Linked DNA regions of Piscinibacter sp. HJYY11. The protein of the gene in region 1 interacts with the protein of each later gene in a pairwise test. Links are inferred from orthologs where the notes say so. Each region holds a gene or a part of one and is shown in the gene's direction. Other genes may lie near its edges. The genes, in order: JI745_RS03710 and JI745_RS04240.

Evidence for each region.
Region 2: the proteins of JI745_RS03710 (region 1) and JI745_RS04240 interact in binary tests that used the Escherichia coli proteins (3 or more experiments, as listed by UniProt). The link is inferred for Piscinibacter sp. HJYY11 from one-to-one orthologs.

What each region holds. Positions count from the first base shown.
Region 1 is NZ_JAERQZ010000001.1:820,222-826,861, reverse strand. The notes cover bases 1,744-5,109. They hold JI745_RS03710 (2-oxoglutarate dehydrogenase E1 component), read left to right. Parts: upstream 1,744-2,050; coding sequence 2,051-4,909; downstream 4,910-5,109. Other genes in these bases: odhB (2-oxoglutarate dehydrogenase complex dihydrolipoyllysine-residue succinyltransferase), read left to right, coding at 5,024-5,109; JI745_RS03715 (hypothetical protein), read right to left, coding at 1,744-1,819. Outside these bases: JI745_RS03725 (acyl-CoA dehydrogenase), read left to right, coding at 1-532; JI745_RS03720 (nitronate monooxygenase family protein), read left to right, coding at 551-1,507; more of JI745_RS03715, read right to left, coding at 1,508-1,743; more of odhB, read left to right, coding at 5,110-6,292; lpdA (dihydrolipoyl dehydrogenase), read left to right, coding at 6,303-6,640. UniProt on the Escherichia coli protein: E1 component of the 2-oxoglutarate dehydrogenase (OGDH) complex which catalyzes the decarboxylation of 2-oxoglutarate, the first step in the conversion of 2-oxoglutarate to succinyl-CoA and CO(2).
Region 2 is NZ_JAERQZ010000001.1:938,416-944,680, forward strand. The notes cover bases 917-3,907. They hold JI745_RS04240 (ABC-F family ATP-binding cassette domain-containing protein), read left to right. Parts: upstream 917-1,431; coding sequence 1,432-3,384; downstream 3,385-3,907. Other genes in these bases: JI745_RS04235 (cystathionine gamma-synthase family protein), read right to left, coding at 917-1,391; JI745_RS04245 (serine hydrolase), read right to left, coding at 3,381-3,907. Also shown: JI745_RS04230 (hypothetical protein), read left to right, coding at 1-158; more of JI745_RS04235, read right to left, coding at 159-916; more of JI745_RS04245, read right to left, coding at 3,908-4,667; JI745_RS04250 (MarR family winged helix-turn-helix transcriptional regulator), read left to right, coding at 4,783-5,271; JI745_RS04255 (organic hydroperoxide resistance protein), read left to right, coding at 5,311-5,736; JI745_RS04260 (asparaginase), read right to left, coding at 5,733-6,265. UniProt on the Escherichia coli protein: Genetic data indicate it may be involved in ribosome assembly or function.

The sequences.
Region 1 (6,640 bases):
GGAGACCGGCGCCGCGCAGTACTACCGCGACGCGAAGATCCTCACCATCTACGAAGGCACGACCGCGATCCAGGCGAACGACCTCGTCGGCCGCAAGACCGCGCGTGACGGCGGCCAGACCGCCAAGGCCATCGCGCAGCAGATCGCGAAGACCGAAGCCGAGCTGGCCAAGCGCGACGGCGCCGCCGCCCGCGCGGTGCACAAGCGCCTGAGCGCGGCCCGCGTGGCTTTCGAGCAGGTGGTCGACTTCGTGGCCGGTGGCACCAAGGGCAACCCGAACGCGGTGTTCGCCGGCTCGGTGCCCTACCTGATGCTTGCCGGCAATGTGATGGCGGGGTGGCAACTGGGCCGTGCGCTGCTGGCCGCTGAATCGCAGCTCAAGGCCGGCGAGGGCGATGCCGCTTTCCTGCAAGCTAAGGTGACGACGGCGCAGTTCTACGCCGAGCACATCCTGAGCCGTGTGCCGGGCCAGCGCGATGCGATCGTCGAGGGTGCCGACAGCGTCACGGCACTCGCCCTCGAATCCTTCTGAGAACTTTCGGAGACTCCCTTGGCCTTGCCACCCATCCTTCAGAACCTGCCGCTGCCCATCATCGGCTCGCCGCTGTTCATCATCAGCAATCCCAAGCTCGTGATCGAGCAGTGCAAGGCAGGCGTCATTGGCTCGATGCCCGCGCTCAATGCACGCCCTGCGGAGCTGCTGGACGAGTGGCTGGCAGAGATCACCGAGACACTCGCGGCCTACAACAAGGCCAACCCGGACAAGCCGGCCGCGCCGTTCGCCATCAACCAGATCGTGCACAAGAGCAACGACCGGCTCGAGCACGACATGCAGCTGTGCGCCAAGTACAAGGTGCCCATCGTCATCACCTCGCTGGGCGCGCGTGAGGACGTGAACCAGGCGGTGCACGGCTGGGGCGGCGTGGTGCTGCACGACATCATCAACAACAAGTTCGCGCACAAGGCGATCGAGAAGGGCGCCGATGGCCTGATCGCCGTGGCGGCCGGGGCTGGGGGGCATGCGGGTGTGAAGAGCCCGTTCGCGCTGATCCAGGAGATCCGCGAGTGGTTCGACGGTCCGCTGGCCTTGAGCGGCTCGATCGCCAACGGTGCCGCCGTGCTCGCGGCCCAAGCGATGGGCGCCGACTTCGCCTACATCGGCACGGCCTTCATCGCCACCGAAGAGGCGCGCGCCGACGAGCGCTACAAGCAGTCGATCGTCGACGGCACGTCCGACGACATCGTCTACAGCAACCTCTTCACCGGCGTGCACGGCAACTACCTGGCGCCGTCGATCCGCAACGCCGGCCTCGACCCCGACAACCTGCCGACGAGCGACGCCAGTGCCATGAGCTTCGGTTCCAACCGCGTGAAGCCGTGGAAAGACATCTGGGGTTCAGGGCAGGGGATCGGCGCGGTGAAGAAGGTGCTGCCGGCGCGTGAACTGGTGCAGCGTCTGGCCAGCGAATACGCCGCCGCCCGCGAGCGGCTCGCAGCGATCGCCTGATCAGCCGGCGTCGACCGACAGGCTGCAGTCGCAGCCTTGGCCCGCGGCGATCAAGCGCCGCGCGGCCCGGCCCAGCACCTGGGCCATCCATCGCACCTTGATGTAGCGCTGCGGCTCGCTCACCACGCCGCAGCGGTACACCCGTTCACTTTCCATCCACACCAGCGCGGCGCAGCTGCCATGCCGTCGCCGGCTCACGAGCATGCCGACAGGGCAGGGCTCGGCCGCGCAGCACACCCCACAGCCATTGCAGGCTTCGCCGATTGCCGGTTTGGCGGGCGCTTCGGGCTGGATGTGGATCACGCGGTGCATGCGAGTGTGAGATTTATCCCTGTTGTCATCGTATGAAGCGCCGGGGAGTCCAATGCGGCGAAGTGACAGTGGTTCCAAGCCGGTGTTACAGTCGCGCCCAGACTTTTCAGGTCCTTCCCGTCCCCTTGATGTCAGTCAAGGCGGGTCGCAATCCGCCAGTCGGTTAAGCCGTGTCGCGGAAGGTTTATCAACCCACTACAGCCCCGGAAACCGGAGCGAAAGGTGAGCGAAATGATGCAGGAATACAGGTCGAACTCGTACCTGTTCGGAGGCAATGCGCCCTACGTCGAAGAGATGTACGAGGCCTACCTCGACAACCCGGGCTCCGTGCCCGACAACTGGCGTGCGTACTTCGACGCCCTCCAGAACGTCCCTGCGACCGATGGCACCGAGGCCCGCGACGTGGCCCACGCGCCGGTGGTGGAATCATTCGCTCAACGCGCCAAGGCCAACGCCTTCGCCGTCAAGACGAGCAGCACCGAGCTGGCCGTCGCACGCAAGCAGGTCCACGTCCAGTCGCTGATCGCCGCCTACCGCTCGATCGGCGCCCGCTGGGCCGACCTCGACCCGCTCAAGCGCCAGGAGCGCCCCAAGATCCCCGAGCTGGAGCCGGCGTTCTACGACCTGAGCGAGTCCGACATGGACATCACGTTCAGCGCGACGAACACCTACTTCACCACCGCCGAGCAGCAGACGCTGCGCGAGATCCTCCAGGCGCTGCGTGAAACCTATTGCGGCAGCATCGGCGCCGAGTTCATGCACATCACCGAGCCGGTGGAAAAGCGCTGGTGGCAGCAGAGGCTCGAGTCGATCCGCTCGAAGCCGAACTTCACGGCCGACGAGAAGAAGAACATCCTCGAGAAGCTCACGGCCGCCGAAGGCCTGGAGCGTTACCTCCACACCAAGTACGTCGGTCAGAAGCGCTTCTCGCTGGAAGGCGGCGAGAGCTTCATCGCCTCGATGGACGAAGTGGTGCAGCGCTCGGGCGTCAAGGGCGTGCAGGAGATCGTGATCGGCATGGCCCACCGCGGCCGCCTGAACGTGCTGGTCAACACCCTGGGCAAGATGCCCAAGGACTTGTTCGCCGAGTTCGACCACACCGCGCCGGAAAACCTGCCCTCGGGTGACGTGAAGTACCACCAGGGCTTCTCGAGCGACGTGTCGACCGACGGTGGCCCGGTGCACCTGAGCCTCTCGTTCAACCCCTCGCACCTGGAAATCGTGAACCCGGTGGTCGAAGGCTCGGTCAAGGCCCGCCTCGACCGCCGCGGCGACAAGGCCGGCGACACCGTGCTGCCCGTGCTGGTGCACGGCGACGCGGCCTTCGCCGGCCAGGGCGTGGTGATGGAAACGCTGGCGCTCGCGCAGACCCGCGGCTACTACACCGGCGGCACGCTGCACATCGTCATCAACAACCAGATTGGCTTCACCACCAGCGACCCGCGCGACACGCGCTCCACGCTGTATTGCACCGACGTCGTCAAGATGATCGAGGCCCCGGTGCTGCACGTGAACGGCGACGACCCCGAAGCCGTGGTGCTGTGCACCCAGCTCGCGCTCGACTACCGCCAGGAGTTCAACAAGGACGTCGTCGTCGACATCGTCTGCTTCCGCAAGCTGGGCCACAACGAGCAGGACACCCCCTCGCTCACCCAGCCGCTGATGTACAAGAAGATCGGCCAGCACCCCGGCACCCGCAAGCTCTACGGCGACAAGCTCGTCGCCCAGGGTGTGCTGCCGCCCGAGGGGCCGGACGACATGGTCAAGGCCTATCGCGCCGCGATGGACGCCGGCAAGCACACGGTCGACCCGGTGCTCACCAACTACAAGAGCAAGTACGCCGTCGACTGGTCGCCCTTCCTCAACAAGAAGTGGACCGACTCGGCCGACACCGCGCTGCCGCTCACCGAGATCAAGCGTCTTGCCGAGCGCATCACCTCGATCCCGGTCAACTTCAAGCCGCACCCGCTGGTCGAGAAGGTGCTCGCCGACCGTGCCGCGATGGGCCGCGGCGAGATCAACGTCGACTGGGGCATGGCCGAACACTTCGCCTACGCCTCCCTCGTGGCGAGCGGCTACCCCGTGCGCCTGTCGGGCGAAGACTGCGGCCGTGGCACGTTCACGCACCGCCATGCCGTGCTGCACGACCAGAACCGCGAGAAGTGGGACGAAGGCACCTGGACGCCGCTGCAGCACATCGCCGACAACCAGGCTCCGTTCGTCGTCATCGACTCGCTGCTGTCGGAAGAAGCCGTGCTCGGCTTCGAATACGGCTATGCGTCTGCCGACCCCAACACCCTCGTGATCTGGGAAGCGCAGTTCGGTGACTTCGTGAACGGTGCGCAGGTCGTGATCGACCAGTTCATCGCGTCCGGCGAAGTGAAATGGGGCCGTGCCAACGGCCTCACGCTGATGCTGCCGCACGGCTACGAGGGCCAAGGCCCCGAGCACTCGTCCGCCCGTCTCGAGCGTTTCATGCAGCTGGCGGCCGACAACAACATGCAGATCGTGCAGCCGACCACGGCCAGCCAGATCTTCCACCTGCTTCGCCGGCAGATGGTGCGCATGTTCCGCAAGCCCCTCGTGATCATGACGCCCAAGTCGCTCCTGCGCGCCAAGGATGCGTCGTCGCCGCTGAGCGAATTCACCAAGGGTGAATTCCGCACCGTCATCGGGCCGAACCACCCGGAGATCGACCCGCAGAAGGTCAAGCGCATCATCGCCTGCTCGGGCAAGGTCGCCTACGACCTGATGAAGAAGCGCGACGAGAAGAAGTCCTTCGACACCGTGATCCTGCGCGTGGAGCAGCTGTACCCGTTCCCGCACAAGGCCTTCGCCGCCGAGCTGAAGAAGTTCCCGAACGCGACCGAGGTGGTGTGGTGCCAGGACGAGCCACAGAACCAGGGCGCCTGGTTCTTCGTGCAGCACTACATCCACGAGAACATGGCCGAAGGCCAGAAGCTTGGTTACGCCGGCCGCCCGGCCTCGGCCTCGCCGGCCGTGGGCTACTCGCACCTGCACCAGGAACAGCAGAAGGCGCTGCTGGATCAGGCATTCGGCAAGCTCAAGGGCTTCGTCCTCACGAAATAAGGTATTGCGGCACGTCTGCCGCAATAACCTGCGCCGTTCGAAAGGCGTCTTCGACGCCTCTCAACGCCGCGGTTGTCGCAGCGAGTGCTCTAACGACAGCATCGAGACACAAAAATGGCAATCGTAGAAGTCAAGGTTCCGCAGCTTTCCGAATCCGTCGCCGAAGCGACGCTGCTGCAGTGGAAGAAGAAGCCCGGCGACGCCGTGGCCGTGGATGAAATCCTCATCGAGATCGAGACCGACAAGGTCGTGCTCGAAGTGCCGGCACCGTCGGCCGGCGTGATGGGTGAAATCGTCAAGGGTGATGGCTCCAGCGTCGTGAGCGACGAAGTCATCGCCAAGATCGACACCGATGGCAAGCCTGGTGCCGCTGCGCCTGCTGCGGCCGCGCCTGCGCCCGCTGCAGTAGCTCCCGCGCCGGCCGCGGCAGCGCCCGCCGCCGGCGGCAGCAAGGGCGACGTGGCCATGCCGGCCGCTGCCAAGCTGCTGGCTGACAACAACCTCGCGGTCAGCGCCGTCGCCGGCACCGGCAAGGACGGCCGTGTGACCAAGGGCGACGTGCTGGGCGCGATCGCCGGGGGTGCCAAGCCCGCGGCCGCCGCACCCGTGAGCGCACCGGTGAATGCCGCTGTCGCCAAGCCGCTGCCCGCCGTGACCGCACCTGTCGCGATGAATCTCGGCGACCGCCCCGAGCAGCGCGTGCCGATGAGCCGCCTGCGCGCGCGCGTGGCCGAGCGCCTGGTGCAGTCGCAATCGACCAACGCCATCCTCACCACGTTCAATGAAGTGAACATGGCCCCGGTGATGGAGATGCGCAAGAAGTTCCAGGAGAAGTTCGAGAAGGAGCACGGCGTGAAGCTGGGCTTCATGAGCTTCTTCGTGAAGGCGGCCGTGGCTGCGCTCAAGCGCTACCCGGTCGTCAACGCCTCGGTGGACGGCAACGACATCGTCTACCACGGCTACTTCGACATCGGCATCGCGGTCGGCTCGCCGCGCGGCCTGGTGGTGCCCATCCTGCGCAACGCCGACCAGATGACCTTCGCCGAGATCGAGAAGAAGATCGCCGAGTTCGGCAACAAGGCGAAGGAAGGCAAGCTGTCGCTCGAAGAGCTGACCGGCGGCACCTTCTCCATCTCGAACGGCGGCACCTTCGGCTCGATGCTGTCGACCCCGATCATCAACCCGCCTCAGTCGGCAATCCTGGGCGTGCACGCGACCAAGGACCGCGCCGTCGTCGAGAACGGCCAGATCGTCATCCGCCCGATGAACTACCTGGCGATGAGCTACGACCACCGCATCATCGACGGCCGCGAAGCCGTGCTGTCGCTCGTGGCGATGAAGGAAGCGCTGGAAGATCCGGCTCGCCTGCTGTTCGACATCTGAGGACACGACCATGAGCAAATCTTTTGACGTGGTCGTCGTCGGTGGCGGCCCCGGCGGCTACATCGCCGCCATTCGCGCCGCGCAGCTCGGCTTCAATGTCGCCTGCATCGACGAGTGGAAGAACAGCAAGGGCGGCCCCGCACCCGGCGGCACCTGCACGAACGTGGGCTGCATTCCCTCGAAGGCGCTGCTGCAATCGAGCGAGCACTTCGAGCATGCCGGCAAGCATTTCGCCGACCATGGCATCGGCCTGTCGAACCTGAGCATCGACGTCGCCAAGATGCTCGGCCGCAAAGACACCGTCGTGAAGCAGAACAACGACGGCATCCTGTACCTGTTCAAGAAGAA
Region 2 (6,265 bases), 120 kb from region 1 along the record:
GCGTCTCGCCTGCCACGCAGCTCGCGGTCACCGAGATCTCGAGCGCGGTGCAGAGCGGCATGTTCTGCGCCGGCTCCAGCACGCCGACGATCTATGCCGCCGGGCTCGACCTGTCGGCCAACGGCACGATGAAGCTCTTCGCGATCAGCCCGCGCTGATCAGACCTTCGCCAGCGCCTGCTCGAAGTCGGCCTGCAGGTCGGCGTAGTCCTCGATGCCGACCGAGATGCGCACCAGCGATTCGCTGATGCCCATCTTCTGGCGCTTCTCCAGGCCCATCTCCCAGAAGATGGTCTGCGCCACGGGAATGGCCAGCGTGCGGTTGTCGCCCAGGTGGCTGGACTTGATGACGAGTTCCAGCGCATCGAGCATCGCGAAGGTGTCGTGGCCGGGCTTCAGCTCGAAGCTCATCAGCGCGCCATAGGCCTTGAACCAGCGCCTGGCGTTCTCATGCTGGGCGTGGCTCTCGAGGCCAGGGTAGTGCACGGCGGCGACTTTCGGGTGCTGCTCCAGCCAGGTGGTGAGCTTCAAGGCGTTGTCGCAGGCGCGGTCCATGCGCAGCGTGAGTGTCTCGGCACCGTTCGAGATGCGGTGCGCCGCCTCGGCGCCCAACGTGGCGCCGAAGTCGCGCAGACCCTTCTTGCGGATCTGCAGCAGGCCCCAGGTCTTGGGCGCGCCTTTCTTGTAGGGCGCCTGGATATTGGGAAAGCTCGCCCAGTCGAAGAGCCCGGTGTCGGTGATCGCACCCCCGAGCACATTGCCGTGGCCGCTGATCGACTTCGACAGTGAGTTCATCACCAGGCCGGCCTTCACCGCCGACGGGCGGAACAGGTACGGCGTGGTCATGGTGTTGTCGACCACGTACAAAATGCCGCGTTCCGCACAGAGCTGGCCGATGCCTTCGAGGTCGGCGACCTGGGTGCGCGGGTTGGCGATCGTTTCTACGAAGACAATACGCGTCTTGGGCGTGATGGCCCGGGCCACTTGGGCAGCGTCGGTCGCATCGACCAGCGTCACCGAGCAGCCCAGGTTCTCGAGGGTGGTGAACAGGCTGGCCGTGTTGCCGAAGAGGAACTGGCTGGCCACGATGTGATCGCCCTGCTTGAGCAAGGCCATGAACATCGAGCCGATGGCGCCCATGCCGGTGGCGAAGCTCACGGTGCCCACGCCGCCTTCCAGCAGGGTGACCTTGGCCTCCAGCGCTTGGGTGGTGGGGTTGCCTTGGCGGGCGTACACATGGCCGCTGCGTTCGCCCTGGAAGACAGAGGCCAGCTCGGCAGCCGTCTCGTAGCCGAAGGCGGCCGAGGTGTGCAGAGGTTTGTGGGTGGCGCCATGCTCCACGCCGCCCAGGCGGTCGGCATGGAGAAGTTGGGTGGTGAGGCCGCGGCTCATGTCAGGTCTCAAGAAGAATTTGGATTGAAGCAGTCTCAGCATGATAGTCATCAAGAACGTCACCCTGCGCCGCGGCACGAAGATCGTGCTGCAGGACGCGAGCGTCACCCTGCAGCCCGGTGAAAAGATCGGCCTGGTGGGGCGCAACGGGGCCGGCAAGTCGTCCCTCTTCTCCCTGCTGACGCATCGGCTTCAGTCGGACTCGGGCGACGTCTCCATCCCACCACGCTGGCGCGTGGGCGAGGTCGCGCAGAACATGCCCGAGACCGAGCAAGGCGCCACCGACTTCGTGCTCGAGGGCGACACGCGCCTGATGGAAGCCAACGCGGCGCTGGCCGCCGCCGAAGCCGCCGACGACGGCCACGCCATGGCCGACGCCCACCAGGAGATCGCCGAAGCCGGCGGTTTCGAGGCCCGCCCTCGCGCACAGGCGCTGCTCATGGGCCTGGGCTTCCGCCTCGACCAGCTCGACGACCCGGTCAACAGCTTCTCGGGCGGCTGGAGGATGAGACTCCAGCTCGCGCGCGCGCTGATGTGCCCCGCCGACCTGATGCTGCTCGACGAGCCGACCAACCACCTGGACCTCGATGCCCTCGTCTGGCTCGAAGCCTGGCTGCAGAAGTTCGAAGGCACGATGATCGTCATCAGCCACGACCGCGAGTTCCTCGACGCCATCACCAAGGTCACGCTGCACCTCGACGAGACGCGCCTCACCCGCTACACCGGCAACTACACCGCCTTCGAGGAGATGCGCGCCGAGCGCCTCTTGCAGGCGCAGGCCAACTACGCCAAGCAGCAGGAGCGCATGGCGCACCTGCAGAAGTTCATCGACCGCTTCAAGGCCAAGGCCAGCAAGGCCAAGCAGGCGCAGAGCCGGGTGAAGGCGCTGGCGCGGATGGAGAAGCTCGGGCCGGTGCTGACCAGCAGCGACTTCCAGTTCGAGTTCCGCGAGCCGGTCTCGCTGCCCAACCCGATGCTCGCGTTCTCGATGATGAACTGCGGCTACAACGGCGTGCCCATCGTGCGCGACATCAACCGCTCGGTGCTCGCCGGCCAGCGCATCGGCATCCTCGGCGCCAACGGCCAGGGCAAGTCGACGCTCGTGAAGACCATCGCCCACGAGATCCCGCTGATCTCCGGCGAGGTGACCGAAGGCAAGGGCCTCACGATCGGCTACTTCGCCCAGCAGGAACTCGACGTGCTCTCGCTCGACGATGGCCCGCTGATGCACATGATCCGCCTCGCGCGCGACGTGGGCCCGCAGGCGCGCGAGCAGGAGCTGCGCGACTTCCTCGGCTCCTTCCGCTTCGTGGGCGACATGGTGTCGCAGGCCGTGGGCACGCTCTCGGGCGGCGAAAAGGCGCGGCTCGTGCTCGCGATGCTCGTGTGGCAGCGCCCCAACCTCTTGCTGCTCGACGAGCCGACCAACCACCTCGACCTCACCACCCGCGAGGCGCTCTCGATGGCGCTCAACGAGTTCGAGGGCACGGTGATGCTGGTGAGCCACGACCGTGCGCTGCTGCGCGAGGTGTGCGACGAGTTCTGGCTCGTCACCGAAGGCACCGTCAAGCCCTTCGACGGCGACCTCGACGACTACCAGAAGTGGCTGCTCGAGACCTCGCGCGAGATGGCACGCGCCGCGAAGGATGCGGCCAGCGGCAAGGTGAAGAAAGAAACACAGGCCGCCGTGGTCGCCGCCCCGCCACCCGAGCCCGCGAAGCGCGAAGACCGCAAGGCCTCCGGCCAGGCCCGGCAGAAACTCGCCGAGCAGACCAAGCCGCTGCGCAAGGAGCTCGAAACCCTGGAGAAGCGCATCGCCGCGCTCACCCAGGAGAAGGACAACATCGAAGCCGCCTCGGCCCGCCCCGACCTCACGCCTGCGCAGCGCATCGAGCAAGGCAAGCGCTTGAAGCAGATCGGCGACGAGACCGAGCAGGCCGAGGGCCGCTGGCTCGAGCTCACGACGCAGATCGACGAGCTCAGCGCCGGCTAGGCGCGCAGGGCCTGCGCGACGGCGTGGTACGCCGGCAGCGACACCGGGTCGTTGAACATGTTGCCCGCGCCCGGGTGCGAGGCGAAACGGGCGATGACGACCTCGGCCACCGGGTCCACGTAGATCGCCTGCCCGTGGATGCCGCGCGCCATGAAGGCGCCGTGCGCGTTGTGCGACACCCACCACATGCTGCGATAGCTCCAGCCGGTGAGGATGGGGAAGCCGGCGCGCTCGCAATCGCCGCGCTCGCCACCGCGGCGGATGTCGGCCACCACGCTCGCCGGCACCACCTGGCGGCCGTTGAACACGCCATCGCAGCGCATCGCCTCGCCGAACCGCGCCATGTCGCGCAGCGCGAGGTTGAGGCCGCCGCCGGCGAACTCGGTGCCCCAGGCATCGATGGCGAAGTAGGCGTCCTGCTCCATGCCGAGCGGCGCCCACAGGCGAGTGTGCAGCAGCTCCGAGAGCGTCACGCCCGTCACGCGCATCAGCACCCAGGCCAGCACGTCGGTGTTGGCGGTCTTGTAGGTGAAGGCCTGGCCGTGTTCGCCCTGCTTGGCGATGGACCGCAGGTAGTCGGTGAGCGAGGCCGCGTCGTCGGGCCTGCGAGGCGACAGGCCGATGGCCCGGCCCAGGCGGATGGCGCCTGACTCCGGGTCGAGGTAGTCCTCGGTGTAGGCGATACCGGTGCGCATGTCCAGCACCTGGCGCACGGTGGCATCGCCGAATCCGGAGCCCGCAAGCTCGGGAACGAAGTGGTCGACACGGCGGGTTTCGTCGAGGCTGCCCTCGGCCACGAGCGATGCCGCCACCGTCGCGACGAAGGACTTAGTGACCGACATCGCCAGGTGCGGCAGATGCGGCTGCAGCGCGCCGAAGTAGCGCTCGTCGACGATGCGGCCTTTGTGCAGCACCACCACGCCGTCGGTCCAGGTGGCCTTCAGGCCGTCCGCCCAGCTCATCGGCTTGTCGGCTGCGATGGGGGTGAAGCGCAAGGCACCGAAGTCCTCCAGCGCACGCGGCAGCGCCGACACCGGGCCCTCGCCGCGCCACACGGGGCTCGTCGGCAGGAAGTGGCGCTGATGGCTGAACGACCAGCGGATCTGCGGGAAGCGATTGCGGCTGTTGTCGGCAAAGGCCATGCGGCGTTCCGGCGCCGGTGGTGCGCCGGTCATCCAGCCCAGCCGTTGCGGATCGCTGGCATCAGCATCGAGCTGTTCGGCATTGAAGGCGGCTGCGGCGCGGGCGGCCGCCAGGGCCGCTTCGGTGTAGGTCTGCGTCATGGGCTCACCATACCCAAACCGCCGGCGCCGCACCAACCGGGTTCAACCCTGCGCTTCGGAGGGTATTTATATTGCGCGCAATCTAATTGCGAGCTTTCGATTAGAGTCTCGTTCCATGAACACCGCTCCACGCCGCCACGATGCCAAGGCCGATTGGCTACAGCTCGACCAGCAGCTGTGCTTTGCGCTGTATTCCACGTCGCTTGCGATGACCAAGCTGTACAAGCCGCTCCTGGCACCGCTGGGCCTGACCTACCCGCAGTACCTGGCCTTCCTCGTGCTGTGGGAACGCGACGGGCTCACCGTCGGCGAACTGGGCGAGCGCCTCTTCCTCGACTCGGGCACGCTCACGCCCCTGCTCAAGCGTATGGAAGCGTCGGGCTGGCTCACGCGCAAGCGGGCTGCCGATGACGAGCGCCGCGTCGTGGTCCACCTCACACCGGAAGGCCGCGCCCTCCGGCAAAAGGCCAAGCGCGTGCCCGTGCAGCTCGGTCAGGCCATGCAGTGCGACGTGCAGGAGATCGAAGGCCTCACGCAACGCCTGCAACAACTGCGCGCCAATCTCCTCGACGCCACTGCGGGTGATGCCGCAGGGGCACATTGATCACCCCCTTCTTCCACCCACCCCTGAACGGAGCTTCACATGGCCCTCGAAAAAGTCCTCTACACCGCCCACGCCACCTCCACCGGGGGCCGCACCGGCACCGCCGAGTCGTCTGACGGCGCCCTCAAGGTCAACCTGAGCACCCCCAAGGAGCTGGGCGGCGCCGGCGGCCCGGGCACCAACCCCGAGCAGCTCTTCGCTGCCGGCTACTCGGCCTGCTTCATCGGCGCGATGAAGGCCGTCTCGGCCGCGCAGAAGATCAAGCTGCCGGACGACGTGTCGATCAAGGCCGACGTGGGCATCGGCCCCATCCCCGGCGGCTTCGGCATCCAGGTCGCGATGGCGATCACCGTGCCGGGTTTCGAGAAGGCCCAGGCTGAAGCGCTGGTCGCGGCAGCCCACAAGGTGTGCCCCTATTCGAACGCGACCCGCGGCAACATCGACGTGACCCTGACCGTGGTCTAACCCGCTGGCGACAGCAACTGAAGGATCAACTCCACCCGTGCCTGCGCGGGTGTGAGTTCACCGGCCGACGGCAGCACGTCGTCGGCCCGTTTCAGCACCCGGCCGTTGCCGCAGCGGCTGCTGCGCCAGACGGTCACGCCCTGGTCCTGGGCTTCGAGCAATGCCTCCTCCAGCGCCGCGTGCACCGTGCCATTGCCGGTGGCCGCGACCACCAGGCCCTGCACACCGATTTCGCAGGCGGCACGCACCAGCGCCCCGCTCGCCCCGGCATGGCTGGTGACGATCTCGACCTGCGGCCAGGCATCCGCTTCCATCGGCAGCCACTGCAGCCCAAGCGCCTCGCCTTGCGGCCAGGCGCGCCACGCCGTCACGGCGCCCTCTTCCACCACGCCCAGCGGCCCGGCATCGCCTGAGCTGAACGCGTCCACGCGGTAGGTGTGGGCCTTGCGCACATCGGTCGCGGCGTGCACCGTGCCGGACAGCATCACCACCACGCCTCGCGCACCTGGCACGCCGGCCACGGTCACCG